One region of the Micromonospora sp. NPDC049274 genome, then DNA from elsewhere that is predicted to be linked to it. Evidence: riboswitches for the same ligand, from Rfam matches in the RefSeq annotation. Region 1 holds a riboswitch; each other region holds the start of a gene.

Region 1 (5,552 bases):
GCACATGAGTGGCTATGCGGGCGAGGCACCGCTCGCGTCGTGGGCGCCCCGGCGCCAGCCTGCGAGACATCATGGCCCGGATGGGCCACGAAAGTCCCCATGCGGCGCTGATCCATCAGCAGGCCAATCGGGAGGCCGACCAGGTCATCGCCGACGCGATCGACAAGGCCGTCAGGACGGCCCGACGCAAGCCGAGCAGGCGTCGGACGCGACCGCCCGCCGAGGACGACGGGACGGGCGCCGAGGCGGGCTGATGGCACAGCGCCCCGTTGCAGCCATCCAGAACGACGGAAGCCCTGAGCGGGACCATCGGTCCTGACCAGGGCTTCCGTGCGTGGAGCGGGTGACGGGAATCGAACCCGCACTGTCAGCTTGGGAAGCTGATGTTCTGCCATTGAACTACACCCGCAGGCGGCACCACTGTACCTGAGGCACCGGGCCGGTGCACCCAGGTACCCCCGCGCACCCGTCCCACCACCCGCCGAGGCTGGGAGATGACGGCAGGTCGCCTCCGCACCACCTGCAGACACGAAAAAGTCTCCGCGCGGCAACATGTGTCCGTTCTCAAATGCGTCGATGGGTTGTAACGTCTGCCACACGTTCCCAGCCACGGCGTGACACACCCCCTGCCGCGCCGCGAGAAAGAGGTGGGCCCATGGGACTCCGTCCCAACCTGCTGACCCGGCGTGCCGCCGGTGTCGCATCGACGACCCTCGCGCTGCTGCTGAGCACCGCTGCCGTGGGCGTCGTTCCGGCTGCTTCGGCCTTCTCCGCGGCGCCTGGTGGCGCCTGCGCGGAGCCGACCGACAGCCACGCCGACGCCCGGGTGAGGCCCGGCGCGGCGAGCACCCACGAGCCCAACGAGCTGACCGCGAAGCAGGTCCGCGAACGCGAGGCCGACCTCGCGACGGCGCTGCGCGAGCGCGCCAACTTCCGCGCAGGCGCCACGACGCTTGCCACCGTCACCATCCCGGTGGTGGTGCACGTGATCCAGCGGGACAGCACCCGGGCCGGCGGCAACATCCCGGACTCGCTGATCACCTCGCAGATCAGCGTGCTCAACCAGGCCTACGCGGGCGGGACCGGCGGCGCGGCCACCGCCTTCTCCTTCCGACTCGACAAGATCAACCGAGTGACGAACCCGTCCTGGTACCCGATCGTCGACGGCTCGTCAGCGGAGCGCTCGATGAAGTCGTCGCTGCGGGTGGGCGGCAAGAGCACCCTCAACATCTACCTCGGTGAGCTGAGCGACGACCTGCTGGGCTGGGCGACCTTCCCGCAGCGCAAGCTCAGCAGCATGGACGGCGTGGTCGTGCTCAACGAGTCCCTCCCGGGGGGCGCCGCCACCAACTACAACCAGGGCGACACCGGCACCCACGAGATCGGGCACTGGCTGAACCTCTACCACACGTTCCAGGGTGGCTGCGGCGGCTCGGGTGACAGCGTGGGTGACACCCCGGCCGAGGCGTCACCGGCCTACGAGTGCCCGACCGGGCGGAACACCTGCTCGGCGACCGGCCTGGACCCGATCACCAACTTCATGGACTACACCTACGACTCGTGCATGTACCAGTTCACCCCGGGGCAGGCGAGCCGCATGCTGACCGCGTGGAACGCGTACCGCGCGGCGTAGCTCTCCTCGCGTACACCCGGTGCCGGCTCCGTCGCGACGGAGCCGGCACCGGCGTTTTTACCGGACCGGGCCCGCGGTCAGGCGGCCGTGCACTGGACGTCACGGCTGCGTCGGGTCGGGCGCGTCTGCGGTACGGAGAGAGGCGCGGCCGGCGCCGGCGGGGATTGCGGATCCAGCCAGACCCGCACTGCCGGGCGGCCCGGAGTGACACCCGGAACGCCTGTGATGTGCTGCTCGCGACGGGTCAACATCGCCACGTCGACTGTGAACTCGAACAGCCGCCAGTCGACCTGCGGCTCGGCCCGGGCACTCTGCGCCAACCGGGCCACCCGGCCCGGGTCGGCGACCGGCCAGGCGTGGCCCGCCACGTACGCCTCGTCGTCGCTCTCCTCCGAAGGGAAGGAGTGCAGCGCGTAGCGGCCGTCCCGTTCGAGGTCACGACGCTTCGGCGAGTCGATGATGAAACAGAAGAGACCCTCGTCGGTGATGACCGGGGAGACCGGGTGGACCCGGGGCCCGCCGTCGGCGCGGACCGTGGCCAGATAGCCGAAGCCCGGCCCGTACTGCTGCAGGAGAACGCGGATCCCGTCGGCGAGGCGGGGCTCGTCGGCGGCGAATTCGGACCAGGAAGCCATGCGGGCATTCTATCGAACAAATGTACGAGGAGCGACCTCAACACGCTGGTCACCGCGGCCCTCGCTATGGTGGTCCGATGCTGCTCTCCGACCGTGACCTGGTCTCCGAGATCAAGACCGGCACGCTGGGCCTGGAGCCGTTCGAGCCCACCCTGGTCCAACCGTCCAGCATCGACGTCCGACTCGACCGACTGTTCCGGGTCTTCAACAATCATCTCTACACCCACATCGACCCGGCCATGCAGCAGGACGACCTGACCTCGGTGGTCGAGGTGCCCGACGGCGAGCCGTTCGTGCTGCATCCGGGGGAGTTCGTGCTCGCCTCGACACTGGAGGTGATCTCGCTCGGCGACCAGCTCGCCGGCCGGCTGGAGGGGAAGAGCTCACTGGGCCGCCTCGGCCTGCTCACCCACTCCACCGCGGGGTTCATCGACCCGGGCTTCTCCGGCCACGTGACGCTGGAGCTGTCCAACGTGGCGAACCTGCCGATCACCCTCTGGCCGGGCATGAAGATCGGCCAGCTCTGCATCTTCCGGCTCTCCTCGCCGGCCGAGCACCCGTACGGCTCGGTGGTCTACGGCTCGCGGTACCAGGGTCAGCGAGGGCCGACGCCGAGCCGCTCCTGGCAGAACTGGCGTGCCTGGCCGACGCGCTAGGAGACGACGAGGGCCCGCCGCGATGAGATCGCGACGGGCCCTGCTGCGTCCGGCGTCGGTCAGCCGGGACGGCCGTAGCTGTGGATCGGCCCGTCGTCGACCTTCTTCATCTTGACGGGCTGACCGGCCTGGGAGGCGTGCACCACCCAGCCGCCGCCGACGTACATGCCGACGTGGTGGATGTCGCTGTAGTAGAAGACCAGGTCACCGGCGCGCAGATCGCCCCTGCTGACGTTCTTGGTCACCCGGCTCTGCGCTGCGGCGTTGTGCGGCAGCGACACGCCGGCCTTCGCCCACGCGGCGAGCATCAGCCCGGAACAGTCGTACGAGTTCGGACCCTCGGCACCCCACACGTACGGCTTGCCGATCTGGGCGCACGCGAACTTGACAGCCGTGCCCGCGGCGCCGCCGGGGTAGCTGGCCGGGCAGGGCGCCGGACGCAGCGAACCGCCGCCGCCGTTGCCGTACACCTTGAGGCGCAGCTTCTGCAGCCTGTCGATCTCGTCGTTGATCTGCTTCTTCTTCGCCGCCAACTGCGCTTCGGTCCGGGTCAGCTGGACCACCATCTCGTCGAGCGGCGCCTTCTGCCGGGCCAGCTCGTCGCGGAGGTCGGCGACCTGCCGGACGTCCTCCTGCTGGTTGTGGGCGAACCGGTCGAGCATCTCGAGCTGCCCGACCACCTCGCTGGGCGACCGACTGCCGAGCATCGTGTTGACAGTCGACAGGTTCTCGCCCATGTACGCCCGCACGGCCAGCGCGCTGACCTTGGTCATCGCGGCGTCGACCTGGCGTTCCAGGGGCGTGATGCGAGCGGCGAGCGTGTCGGCCTGCTTGCGCTTCACGGCCAGGTCCGCGCGGGTGGCGTTGTGCCGTTCGATGACCGGTTCGAGCTTGTTCCAGTCGGCGTCGATCTGGCGCTCGATCTCGGCGACGGACGGGTCCGCGTGCGCCGCCGTGGCGCTGCCGGTCAGGACGACGGCGACGCCGACCAGGGCGGCAAGGGCGGTGGTGAAGCGGGACCAGCGTGGACGCGGCATGGTCGACGTCGGGTTGGCCGAGGCCGACCGTTCGGACGACGGCCGCGGGGCATGGAGGGCCACCGGGGTTCCGTACTCCTTCTTCCTGACCGCCTACCGGGTTAGCTGACGGGTTCGGGCGGGAAGTTGGCGCCCTACCGCATTGGCTGCGGATTCACCCCGGGGGAACCTGGGTCCCCGGCTCGCTCGCAAGCGACTCGGCGGTGTCGGTCCGTTACCGCCCGGCTGGGCAGACCTGCTACCGGGCCGACAAATGACCAGAGTAGAGACGGCCGTTACCGATCCGCAACCCGTACGGCCGTGACACTCCGTACCGATTGGAGGGGATCACCGAGAGTAAATGAAAGTTTCTTTCTGCACGCTTTGATAGATAGAAAGGTATTGACGCGGACTCCCGGCCGGCGCGAAGGTGACCAGACCGATACCAGCAATCTAGGGGGTTCGATGGAAAGTCCAACCCTGTCCGCCGGCCGGCGCGCGCTGCTCGTCGTCGCGGTGGTCACCGCAACGACAGCCGTACCGCTGAGCGCCGGTCCCGCCTCCGCAGCGCCGGCCGCCGACCGTCAACAGCAGTACGCCGCGGCGTCGACCGAGTACGGGGTGCCGGCCGCCGTACTGCTCGGCGTCTCCTACCTGGAGTCCCGCTGGGACAGCAACGCCGGCACCCCGAGCACCAGCGGCGGCTACGGGCCCATGCACCTGACCGACGCCCGCCACGTGGCCGCCCTACCCGCGCGCGGCCACCACGACGCCGGCACCGAGGATCCGCGCGGCGACGATTCCCGTGCCGTCCGGGCACCCGCACCGGCCACGGATCCCGCGCCGCCCAGCGCCGCGTTGCAGACCGTCGACGTCGCCGCCGCGCTGACCGGCGCCGCCCCCGAGGCGCTGCGCACCGACGCCACGACCAACATCCGGGGAGGGGCGGCGCTGCTGGCCGCGTACCAACGGGAGGTGGGCGCCCCGGTCGGCGCCGGCACCGACCCGGCCACCTGGTACGGCGCGGTGGCCCGCTACGCCGGCGCGGACAGCGCCGACGCCGCGGCGGCCTTCGCCGACGAGGTCTTCACCACCATCGGCGCGGGCGAGACCCGCGTGACCGACGACGGCCAGCGGGTCACGCTGCCGGCCCGCGCGGTACGACCCGAGCGTTCCTGGCTGGACCGGCTGGGCCTGCGACGACTCGCCCGCCCGGACGGCCTGGAATGCCCCCGGACCGTGTCCTGTGAGTGGATCCCCGCCCCCTACGAGGCGTTCGGCGACGGCGACTACGGCAACCACGACCTCTCCGACCGGCCCGCCCGGCAGAAGATCGAGTACATAGTCATCCACGACACCGAGGCGAGTTGGGCGACCACCCTGCAACTCGTCCAGGACCCGACGTACGTGAGCTGGCACTACTCGCTGCGCTCGGTGGACGGGCACATCGCCCAGCACGTCAAGACCAAGGACGTCGCCTGGCACGCCGGCAACTGGTACGTCAACGCGAAGTCGATCGGGCTGGAGCACGAGGGCTTCGCCGCGCAGGGCACCTGGTACACCGAGGCGATGTACCGGACCTCGTCGAAGCTCGTCCGGCACCTGGCGCTGC
Region 2 (5,552 bases), on a different contig from region 1:
GGCGGCGACCGGCCTGCTGGCCGAGGTGGACGGCACGGTCGGGGTGATCACGCCGGTCACCCGCCGCGACGAGGTCGCCGGTTGGCTCGGCACGCTCGGCGCGGCGAGGCTGCAGGTCGTGACCAGCCTGGAGGCCAAGGGCATGGAGTACGACGGAGTGGTGCTGGTCGCCCCGAGCGAGATCCGGGCCGATCCGGGCTCCGGCGTCCGGACGCTCTACGTGGCGCTCTCCCGGGCCACCCAGCGGCTCACCACCATCGACCCGACCGGCTGACCTGCCCGTTGGCGGTGTCGGCGGTCGGACCCGTCCGTACAGTTGCATACATAGCGATGTGAGCATACATTTGACCGGGTCCCGGGTGGCGACGGAGGGTGGATCTCGTGGGAGCAGGTCATGACCACCACCACGCGTCGGTCGCCAACGCCGCCCACCAGCACCGGGGCCGCCTCTGGGCCGCGTTCGGGCTGCTCGCCACCCTGATGGTGGTCGAGGGTGTGGCCGCCTTCCACACCGGCTCGCTCGCCCTGCTCTCCGACGCCGGGCACATGTTCACCGACGTGCTCGGCATCGGGATGGCGCTCGCCGCGATCACCGCCACCCGACGGGCCACCGGCGACCCACAGCGCACCTTCGGGCTCTACCGCCTCGAGGTGCTCGCCGCCCTGGCCAACGCCGTCCTGCTCTCCGGCGTGGCGGTCTACGTGGTGATCGAGGCGATCGGCCGGTTCGGCGACCCCCACGAGGTGCTGACCGGCCCGATGCTCGCGGTGGCCGTCCTCGGCCTGCTCGCGAACCTGGGCGCGTTCGCGCTGCTGCGCGCCGGCGCCCGGGAGAGCATCAACCTCCAGGGCGCCTACCTGGAGGTGCTCGGCGACCTGCTCGGCTCGCTCGGCGTGATCGGCGCGGCGCTGCTCATCACGCTCACCGACTGGTGGTGGGCCGACCCGCTTGTCGCGGTCGCCATCGGCGTGTTCATCCTGCCGCGCACCTGGCGGCTGGGGCGCGCCGCCGTCCGCATCCTGGTGCAGGCCGCCCCGGAACACCTCCAGGTCACCGCCGTGCACGATCGCCTGGCCACGGTGCCCGGCGTGGTCGAGGTGCACGACCTGCACGTCTGGACGCTCACCTCGGGCATGGATGTGGCCTCCGCACACCTGATCATGGCGCCCGGCGCGGAGGTCGGCGCGGTCCTCACCGCGGCGCGTACCGCCCTGCGGGAGGACTTCCGCATCGAGCACGCCACGCTGCAGATCGAGCCCGGGGCCGCCCCGGGTGCCTGCGGTTCGATCGAGTGGTGATCATCTACGTGACGGACAGACCGTTTCGCCGTCATTTTCGGTGGTGATGCGGCCACCTTCCGTCACATCGACTGCACGCGTCCCACCTGTCCCGGTAGGCTCGGTCCCGGCCACCACCCGGCGGCGCCCTCCCGGCGCCGGTGGCGGCCGCCGCCTAATCACCCGAGAGGGCGAACCGGGGAACCATGTTCCTGGGGTGCATCCGCGTCAGCGGTAGGGATCTTCCGTCCCGAACCCGTCAGCTAACCCGGTCGGCGGCTGACGGAAGGACATGCGTAGTGGCACCAGCACGACCACCTGCCGCCCGACTCGCGGCACTGATCGTCATGATGGTCACCCTCGGCGTGGCGGTACCGATCGGCGCCGCCACCGCCGCTCCCCCCGGCGGCCTGCGGGCCGCCGCGGCGCCCGACGGCGACGAGGAGGGCGGCACCCCCGCGCTGCGAGCCCAACTCGAGGCCGCCAGCAAGGGCTACCTGGACGCCAAGCGCGCCCTGGACACCTCCGTCCAGCGGCAGCGGCAACTCGCGGCCAAGCTGAAGACCACCGAAGCCGAGATGACCGTACGCAGCGGCAAGGTCGGCGAGATCGCCGGCGTGGCGTACCGCACCGGCCGCCTCAGCACCGTCTCGGCGTTGCTCAACACCAACACCCCCGAGGGCTTCATGGACCGGGCGGCCTCGCTGGACGTGGTGGCCGCCAACGAGGACCGGGTGCTGCGTGAGCTGCACGCCACCCGCGACGAGGCCAACCGCACCCGCCTCGCCCTGGACGGCGAGATCCGCGAGCAGCGCAAGCAGGTCGAGGTGATGGCCAAGCGCAAGGAGCAGGCCGAGCGGGCCCTGACTGTCGCCACCAGCAAGCCGCGCACCACCGCCGCCGACACCAGCTCCAACCGGGGCACCTCCACCGCCAACGCCCAGCCCGCGCCGCGAAACTCCGACGGCTCCTGGCCGTCCGAGTCATGCAGCATCAACGACCCCACCCCGGCCAGCGGCTGCATCACCCCGCGCACCCTGCACGCCCTCAACCAGGCCAAGGCCGCCGGCTTCACCCACTACGTCTCCTGTCACCGCTCCGGCGGCTCCGGCGAACACCCCAAGGGTCGGGCCTGCGACTTCGCCGCGGCGAAGGGCGGGTTCGGCGGTGACGCCACAGGCGCCGACAAGACGTACGGCAGCAACCTGGCCGCGTACTTCATCCGCAACTCCGACCGGCTCGCCGTGCTCTACGTGATCTGGTACAGGCAGATCTGGCTGCCCAGCAGTGGGTGGAAGTCGTACAGCGGAGGCAACGGCGACCCGTCCAGCGACCACACCAACCACGTACACCTGTCGGTGTACTGAGAGCAGCGACGTTTGTCTGATGATGCGATCGCATCTTTACTCACGGTAGCGGCAGTGGCCTCCCGGCAGTGCGGCCGGCGGCTGCGGCGACTGTTGCCAGGTCGTCGCTCGAGAAGCCGGCGCGGCTCAGCACCGCAAGCGATTTGTTTGTCGCCAGCGTGCACAACGCCAGCTCTGCCGCCTCCCGCTCATCGGCCCCCGCCGCCCGCAACGCCTGCTGCAGCATCGCTCGCAAACCGTCGATCATGGCGCGAACCGTCGCCTGGCCTTCCGCGTCGAGAGCCGGGAACTGCGTTGCCGACACCGTGAGCAGGCAGCCGTCGGGCACCGTCGGGTCGGCGATGCGGTTCAGGGTGACCTGCAGGTACGCGGCCACAACCGCGCTCGGGCTCGAGTGAGGGCCGGCCAGTGCCTGCTCGTACAGCGGGTGGTAGGTCTGCGCGTACCGCTGCAGGCTTTTGCGGAAGAGGGTGCTCTTGTCGCCGAACGTGCCGTACAGCGAACCCCGACCCAGGCCCGTGCCCTCGGTCAGGCGGTCGATCGAGGCCTCCGAATAGCCCCAGCGCCAGAAGACATGCATCGCGCGTCGTAGCGCCTCGTCCACGTCGAACTGCTTGCGGCCCGCCATGATCGTGAGTCTACACATCTTGTAACGATCGTTCCAATGGTCTTGTACCGATCGTTCCATCATGCATATGGTGCCGGCATGACAAACCTGAGTTCGCTGCAGTTGCCCGACGGGTTCGCCGACGTCTTCACCAGCCGGCTGGTGGAGCTGGACGGGCTGCGGTTGCACGCGGTCACCGGCGGGGACGGCCCGCCGCTGCTGCTGGTCGGCGGGTGGCCGCAGACCTGGTACGCCTGGCGGGAAGTAATGCCCGCACTCGCCCGCGAACACACCGTCGTCGCCGTCGACTCGCGCGGAGCCGGGCTCTCCGACAAGCCCGACGACGGTTACGACGCCGGCACACTGGCCGCCGATCTGGTCGCTCTGATGGCCGCGCTCGGGCACGACCGGTTCGACGTTGTCGGTCACGACATCGGCACGTGGACCGGGTACGCGCTGGCTGCCGACTACCCCGAGCGGGTGGGCCGACTCGCCGTCCTCGAAGCAATGATCCCCGGTCTCTCGCCCTCCCCGCCGGCCTTCAGCCCGGCGGCGGTCAATCAGAAACTCTGGCAGTTCGGCTTCAACCGGCTCACCGACCTGAACGAGGAACTGGTCCGGGGTCGGGAGCGACTCTTCTTCGGCTGGCAGTTCGCCACCAAGGCCGCCACCCCCACCGCGATCCCCGCGTACGCCGTCGACGTCTACGTCGACGCGATCGCTGCGGATCCTCGCGCGCTGCGGGCGAGCTTCGAGTACTACCGGGCGCTGGACGAGACGATCGCGCAGAACGAGCAGCGCAGCAGGACCCGGCTGACGCTGCCGGTGCTCGCCGTCGGTGGCGCGCTGTGGAGCGGCGCGAGCGCCGCCCAGACGATGCGGCTGGCGGCCGACGACGTCACCGGCGTTGTTCTCGACGGCTGCGGCCATTACCCCGCCGAGGAGCAGCCGGCGCGGTTCACCGCGATCCTGAAGGAATTCCTCGATGACAAGCCGGTAGCAGGCGTGCCGCACGGCTGACCCTTTCGTGGCGGAGTATCGCGGCGTAGCACGGCACCGGCATCGCCCTGACCGGGTCACCCCCGGCCATGGCGACGGCCGCCATCTCGCCATGGCACCCCAGGACGCGTCGAGCAGGCCGGGAAACCTGGCCTCCAGGTCGTCACGTCGCGACACCGACACGCCACCAGTTCACCGAGTTGGATACCTTCTGCTGCCGACACTGTGGCAGAGAGGGGTGCCGCTCGTGGCACAGTCCCCCCGGACGGGTCAGTTGCCGGTGGATGCCGTGCCTGCGGATGCGCTGGTCGCGGCAACGCGTGGTGCGCGAGAGTCGGCCCGGACGCGGAGGAGTGCGATGGCGACGGCGACCTGCCAGATGACGATCGTGTAGACGGAGCCGCGTTCGATCGCCCCCGAGGGCAGGCCGGCACCGAAGGTGAGAAAGAGAGCGACCACGGAGACCAGGCCGAATGCTCCGACGACGAGGCCGACGAGGCCGATCAACCGCGTCTCGGGAGCCTTTCGCCAGTGGACGCCCAGGACGAGGGCGAGCACGTTCCCGCCGACGATCGCCAGCGTTGCTCCGGCGAAGTGCAGGGGAAGCGTGCCGTTCTCCTGCGCCTGCAGGGAACCGTGGAAGGTTCCGACAAGGATGTAGCCGATCATGGTCACGACCCCCGTCACGGCAGTGAAGGTTCGGGCCCGCCCGCTGATCGTCCGCGACAGCAGCACTGCGGCGATCCCGAAGAGGATGCCCTGGACGATGAAGCCGGAGTTCATCACGACGTGCAGCGGCGAGTCGAGTTCGCGGCCTTGGAACACCCCGGCCGTTGCGGATCCGAGGTCGCTGATCCAGTTGTCGGCGTAGCTGTAGCCGGGCGACGTCCACGCCGCGGCCGTGATCGCTTCGGCGGCGAGATAGATCGTCGGGCCCAGGAGGAAGGTGGCGGCGGCGAGGGGGCGGATCCTGCTCATGAAGGGTTCCATTCCGTCTGGATGACTGATTGGTCGGTCAGATTCGAAGGGAGGGGCCCCTTCCTGCCAGATCAGCCCCGATCAGCGTGACCCCAGTCGTCGTTCAAACCAGAGGTGGGCCAGGACGATCAGGGCCAGGTAGGCCACGAGCGCTCGACCACTGACAGCGGTGGCGAGCAGGCCCAGCAACAGTGGGGCCGCGATGCCCGTGGTGACCCGTGAGACCGTCCTCGGCAGGTCGGAACTGTGGCTGACGACGCCCGTGACCACGCCGAGGGTGAAGTAGGCAGCTACCGCTCCGCACAGCAGCCAGCGACCTTGGT
Region 3 (5,552 bases), on a different contig from region 1:
CCTGAGCGGTTTCGTGCTGGTCTGGTCGGCCCGCGCGGGGGAGTCCCGGCGTACCTTCTGGCGGCGACGGGTTGCCAAGATCTACCCGAACCATCTGGTGCTGTGGGGGGCGGCGTTGCTGGTCGCCTGGTGGTTCGCCGACGCGGTCCTGCCAGCGGCCGCGCTGGAGAACCTGCTGCTGTTGCAGGCCTGGGACCCCCGGCCGGGCTGGTTCTACAGCATCAACACCGTGAGCTGGTCGCTCTCCTGCGAGTTCTTCTTCTACCTGTGTCTGCCGCTGGCGTTGCCGCTGCTGCGCCGGGCCCGGCCGAAGCTGCTCTGGGTGCTGATCGTCGTGCTGCCGCTGCTGATCCTCGCGCTCTGGCCGGCCCAGCAGTTGGTGCCGGAGGCGAGCCGGTGGTGGTTCACCCAGGTCTTCCCACCCGTACGGTCGCTGGAGTTCTGGTTGGGCGCGGTGGCGGCCGAGCTGCTGCGCCGTGGCCTCTGGCGGGGCCCGGGGCTGACCGCAGCCAGCGTGATCTTCCTGGCCACCTGGGTTGCAGCGGCAGAGTGGATTCGGGCCGAGCTGTGGACCACGCTGCTCGCGGTGGCGTACCTGCTGGTGATCACTGCCGCCGCGGACGCGGACGTCCGGGGTAGGCGTTCGCCATGGCGGTCTCGGCCGCTGGTCTGGCTCGGCGAGGTCTCCTTCGCCTTCTACCTGGTGCATGTGCTGGTGATGACGAGCGTGCTGCGTTTCAGCGGTGACTGGGGGACCGGCTTCCGGGGCTGGCGTGGCCCCGTCGCGGTGCTCGGTTTCCTGCTCGCGAACCTGGTCCTCGCCGGGTTGCTGCACCGCTTCGTCGAGACGCCGATGATGCGCCGACTCGCGCCGCGTCGTACGGCCCGCCCGCCCGTGCCCAGACCACGCACGGCCGGGCCTCGGGCCGCCGGGGACGATGCCCACGACCCCGATGCTGTCGGGACTCAGGCCGAGCCCGGCGGGACCGACCAGCCCGACAGCCGATCACCGTACGTCGACTCGCGCTGACACCGTCCACCCTGGTCAGCAGGGTCGGCGCGGCGTGCGCCGACACGCCCGTGGCCGATGCGTCAGGGCCGGCGCGGCAGTAGCGTTGGCTACGTGCTTCCGGTCGCGCTCACCTGTCCGCTGTGGTGGGTGGCGCGCTGGGCTACGCGGGTGCTGACCAGCCTCGCAGCGGTCGCGGCCCTGGCGCTGGGCGCGAGCCCCGCCTCGGCCCCCGTGCCACCGCTGAGCGCCGTGCCACCGCTGAGCGCCGTGCCGCCCCTGAGCGCCGTGCCAGAGGCTGCCGTGCACCCGGCCTCGGCGGTTCGTGCGGGTGCCGCCGAGGAGTTCATCCCGGCCGGGTCGGTCGACGCGCAACCGGCGCCGTCCGGCGACCAGGGCGCCATCGCGACCGGCATGCTTCCGGTGTCCGCGGCCGGGTCCGACCGGCCGCCTCTCGTCGACGCTTCGCGCGGCTGGGCTCCCCGAGGTCCGCCCCGGCGCTGAGTCACCGGGCCATGCGCCCCGTCGTCGCGCCCTGTCGATCCACCAGCTCCGCACCCCGCCGATCCGTGGCCCGCCGTGGCCAGGTCGCGGCCGGGGCTCCCCATCGCTTTGCTCTCTCCGCGAGGAGCCGACCATGGAGACTGCCGTCTTCTACCAGTTCGTGACCGATGTGCCGCAGGCCGCTGCCATCTGGTCGACCCTGTTCCTGCTGGCGCTGGGCGTACTCGCCGTGCTGGTCGCCCGCCCCGAGCGGGACCGCCGCGCGGACGACCCAGTCCCGGCCGCGCCGACCGCCCGCGAGGTGGCCGCGGCCGAAGCCGACGACCTGCGCCGGTACGCCGAGGAGGTGACAGTCGCCGCGACCGGCGCCGCCAAGACGGCCCGGCGGCGACGCGATGCCTGGGTCACCGCTCAGGAACTGGTGGAGCGGGCCTGGGTGGGGTACGACGAGGCGGACACCGCCACCCGTCGCTTCGCGGGTTCTGGTGCGCTGCCCACCCCGCACACCCCCCGGACTCCCGCCGAGTACGCCTCCCGGGAGCGCTACCTGCACCGTGCGGCGATGGCGGCGTACTGGCGGGGCGATCTGACCATGGCGCAGCTCGGTGACGTGCTCGCCCACCGGCGCGGCTGGGATTCCCGGCGGCACCCGGTCGAGCAGGAGGTGCTGCTCAGCCGGGTGATCCGGGACGCGAGACTGGCCGACTACCGGGCCGCCGCCACCGCGGAGCGGGCCGCCTGGCGGGACGCGGAACTGGCTGCCGAGTCGGCGCGCACCCTTGCCGAGGAGGCGTACGCGGCAACGGCGCGGCTGCGGCCCAGCCCGGCACCCGCCCGACGCGCGGCGAGTGGGGCGTCCCGTCCCGCCCTCGTGGCACGGTGGCGCCCGGCTCGCGCGGGTTGAGCCCGATCCGTTACGTGAGCCCGGTCACGCCATTCGGAAATCGGGCGTCCGACGCGTTCGGCTCGATCTTTCCCGTGATTGTGGCCGCATTATCGGCAGCCTGTCCGGTTGTCGCCCGTAGGCGTCGCCGTAACCGGTTGTCCCATCGAGTCACATCATCGGCAGTACGCGCAGAAATTGTCGCACCGAATCGGGTTTACGCAGGTGAACCTGGCTTGGCAGGCCGCGAACAGGCCAGTAGTGTCGTCCCGTCCGGTGCGGTAACCGATCGCAACAGGCGACGCCGCGCCGACCCGCTCAATCGTGCTTAACGAACCGGGGACCCATCAGTAAGTCTGGGGTGAATCCGCGAGCCACGGCCTGCGGTAGGGCGATCTTCCCGCCCGAATCCGTCAGCTAACCCGGTAGGCGGTGTCGGAAGGAGTTCCAAACCCGTGCAGCACCTTTCCACCCCTCGGTTGTTCCCACGCCTCCACGGCGCAGCGGTGCCCCCGCTCATCCGTCCAGTGACGGTGAGCTGACCCCCCGGGTCATCGCCTCTCCCGCCCGGCCCCGCCGGGTGTTCCCCTGAGCGGTTCACCATCCGCGGACCACTGTCCGCGCGCTGGCGCCTGCCCGGATACCGGTCCGGCCCGTGGTGTGCCGCTCTCCCCCGATCCGTGGAGGACCCCGTGAAGCACACCATGCAGCGTCAGCTCCGTCGCCTGGCGACCGAGCGCCCGTACCAGATCGTCGCCACCTCCGCCGCGGCCCTCGTGATCGCCACGGCCACCGGCGCCCTGCTCACCGGCGCCGACGACGCGCCGGCCAGCCACCGCACCGCTACCACTGTCGCCGAGATGCGCAGTGACACCGCCGCTACCCTCGGCGACGCGCGCGACGCGTCCCCCAGTGCCGCGCCGACGACCGCCGCCCCAGCCACCAGCGCCGCGTCGCCCGCCGCCAAGGCCAGCGCCAACCCGGATCTGACCCGTAAGCGGCAGACGCCGAAGCCGCCCGCGACCAAGGTGCTCGACTACGACTACGAGGCGCAGAACACGTACTACAACTGCGGCCCCGCAGCCACCCGCAACGCGCTCAGCGCCACCGGCATCGACCGCACCCAGGAGGAACTCGGTGCCGAGCTGGGCACCACCGAGATGGGCACCAACTCGGCCGAGGACACCACCCGAGCACTCAACGCCGAGGTGAAGGGCTCCCCGTACCAGACCCGGATGTTTGCCGGCGCGCCCAGCCCGGCCCAGATGGACCGGCTCCAGGCCGATGTGGTCAAGGCCATCACCGACGGCCGGGGCGTGGTGGCCAACGTCGTCGGCGACGCCACCGACACCGACGGCGGCTGGCACTCCTACGGCGGCGGGCACTACATCGCCGTCGTGGGCTACAAGGACAACGGCCGGACCGTGCGGATCGCCGACTCGGCGAACCCGGCCGACCCGTCCTACTGGATCACCACGATCGACCTTGCCAACTGGATTGCCACCCGGGGCTACTCCGCCTGATCCAGGCACGTAGACCGCCGCGGGCGTCGTCCCCCACGAGGGGCCGGCGCCCGCGGCCTCATTCCGGTACGCGCCGCCGTCGGCGACTCTCGTACCCGGCCGCGAACCGTGGCAGACTGCGGCCGTGGTGGATGAATCGGGTGACCGCACCGGTCGCCTGCCGGTCCTGCTGCTGCTGCACGGTATGGGGGCGACCGGAGACGTCTGGCTGCCGTGGGCGCCGTTGCTGGAGCAGCACTGGCCGGGGCGGTGGCTCGCACCGGATCTCGCCGGCCACGGCTGGTCGGCCCCGCTGCCGTCGTACTCCTTTGCTGGTTTCGCCGGCCGAATCGCTCAGGGCCTCGCCGCCGACGACCGGCTCGTCGTGCTCGGGCACTCGCTGGGCGGGGTGGTGGGCCTGGCGCTGGCCGCCCGCGCCGCCGGGACACCTGTGGACGCGGTGGTCGGGCTCGGCATCAAGGCGCTCTGGTCACCCGCCGAGCTGGCCCGCGCCGCTGAGCTCGCCGCACGCCCGGTGAGCTGGTTCGCCAGCCGTACCGAGGCGGCCCGCCGCTATCTGCGCGTCTCCGGGTTGGTCGGCCTGGTCCCGCCGGATCATCCGGTGGTGGACGCCGGGTTGCGTCAGGTCGCCGGCCGGTGGCGCCTCGCCATGGACCCGACAGCCTTCGGCGTCGGCGAGCCCGACCTGGCCCCGTTGCTGGCGGCGACCGACGTGCCGGTGGTGCTGGCCCGCGGGGAACACGACCCGATGGTCACCGACGAGCAGCTCAAGGCGTACGGCGTACCGGTCGCCACGCTGCCCGGTCTCGGCCACAACGCACACGTCGAGGACCCGGCGGCCGTGCTGGCGCTGCTCGACCCGTACCGACGTGGGTGAGTTGGATGAAGCGGACGCGGTGGCCGGGGGCTCAGGTGGTGGGGGAAACCCGCTCCAGGTCCGGCTCGACCGGCCGCCCGGGGGGCGGCGGGCTCCAGTCCGGCTCCAGCTCGCGCCTGGCGGCGTCCAGGAACGCGTCGGCGTACGACTCGGCCGGGAAGTCACCGAGGTAGCGCCGCCGGGTCGCCCAACGCCCCGGCGCCATCGGATCGGTGCCGAGCATCTGGCCCAGCACATCGTCCAGGTTCGTCATGTCCCGGTGCAGCACGTAGCCCGCGCCGGCCAGTGGGAACCGCTCGGTGAACCGGTCACCCTCGCCGCCCATGTCGGTCACGGCGAAGGGCTTGCCGGAGTAGAGGTAGTCCGAGATCACGCCGGAGACGTCGGAGATCAGCGCGTCGGAGCGGTTCACGCTATCCACCAGGCTCAGGCCGCGGGCGGCGGCGCCCCAGACGTGCGGCCGGCCGGTCCGCGCCCGGTCCGCCGCGAGCAGCTCGGTCAGCCGACCCAGCTGCCGCGCCGATGCCGGGTTCTGCGTGGTGTACGGGTGGGCGCGCAGGATGACCGTCACGCCCCGGTCGAGCAGCTTGCGCAGCATCGGTTCGGCCACCGGCAGCGAGCAGTAGTCCGCGTCCGCGTGATGTCCCGTCCAGGTCGGGGTGTAGAGCACCGTGCGGGGTGCGTCGGCAGCCAGGGGCTCCGGGCGTACGGTGATTGACTCGACCTGCGGGCGGCCCACTATCACGAACTTCTCCG

Evidence for each region. A riboswitch is a leader RNA that binds a small molecule or an ion and turns the genes downstream of it on or off. The one in region 1 is predicted to bind cyclic di-AMP.
Region 2: another riboswitch for cyclic di-AMP. It lies ahead of AB0K10_RS14470 (hypothetical protein); the one in region 1 lies ahead of AB0K10_RS07675 (NlpC/P60 family protein).
Region 3: another riboswitch for cyclic di-AMP. It lies ahead of AB0K10_RS28745 (C39 family peptidase); the one in region 1 lies ahead of AB0K10_RS07675 (NlpC/P60 family protein).

What each region holds. Positions count from the first base shown of each region.
Region 1 is NZ_JBFAQS010000003.1:274,769-280,320, reverse strand. It holds gene AB0K10_RS07700 (hypothetical protein) at 81-254, shown strand; tRNA gene AB0K10_RS07695 (tRNA-Gly) at 336-409, opposite strand; gene AB0K10_RS07690 (zinc metalloprotease) at 656-1,633, shown strand; gene AB0K10_RS07685 (pyridoxamine 5'-phosphate oxidase family protein) at 1,711-2,268, opposite strand; gene dcd (dCTP deaminase) at 2,346-2,924, shown strand; gene AB0K10_RS07675 (NlpC/P60 family protein) at 2,984-3,961, opposite strand; cyclic di-AMP (ydaO/yuaA leader) riboswitch at 4,038-4,174, opposite strand; gene AB0K10_RS07670 (peptidoglycan recognition family protein) at 4,406-5,552, shown strand, end outside.
Region 2 is NZ_JBFAQS010000006.1:298,775-304,326, forward strand. It holds gene AB0K10_RS14460 (AAA family ATPase) at 1-274, shown strand, start outside; gene AB0K10_RS14465 (cation diffusion facilitator family transporter) at 382-1,299, shown strand; cyclic di-AMP (ydaO/yuaA leader) riboswitch at 1,441-1,572, shown strand; gene AB0K10_RS14470 (hypothetical protein) at 1,626-2,645, shown strand; gene AB0K10_RS14475 (TetR/AcrR family transcriptional regulator) at 2,686-3,273, opposite strand; gene AB0K10_RS14480 (alpha/beta hydrolase) at 3,352-4,272, shown strand; gene AB0K10_RS14485 (DUF998 domain-containing protein) at 4,522-5,229, opposite strand; gene AB0K10_RS14490 (low temperature requirement protein A) at 5,311-5,552, opposite strand, start outside.
Region 3 is NZ_JBFAQS010000020.1:101,143-106,694, forward strand. It holds gene AB0K10_RS28730 (acyltransferase) at 1-1,030, shown strand, start outside; gene AB0K10_RS28735 (hypothetical protein) at 1,124-1,513, shown strand; gene AB0K10_RS28740 (hypothetical protein) at 1,647-2,417, shown strand; cyclic di-AMP (ydaO/yuaA leader) riboswitch at 2,702-2,843, shown strand; gene AB0K10_RS28745 (C39 family peptidase) at 3,077-3,919, shown strand; gene AB0K10_RS28750 (alpha/beta hydrolase) at 4,044-4,796, shown strand; gene AB0K10_RS28755 (CDP-glycerol glycerophosphotransferase family protein) at 4,828-5,552, opposite strand, start outside.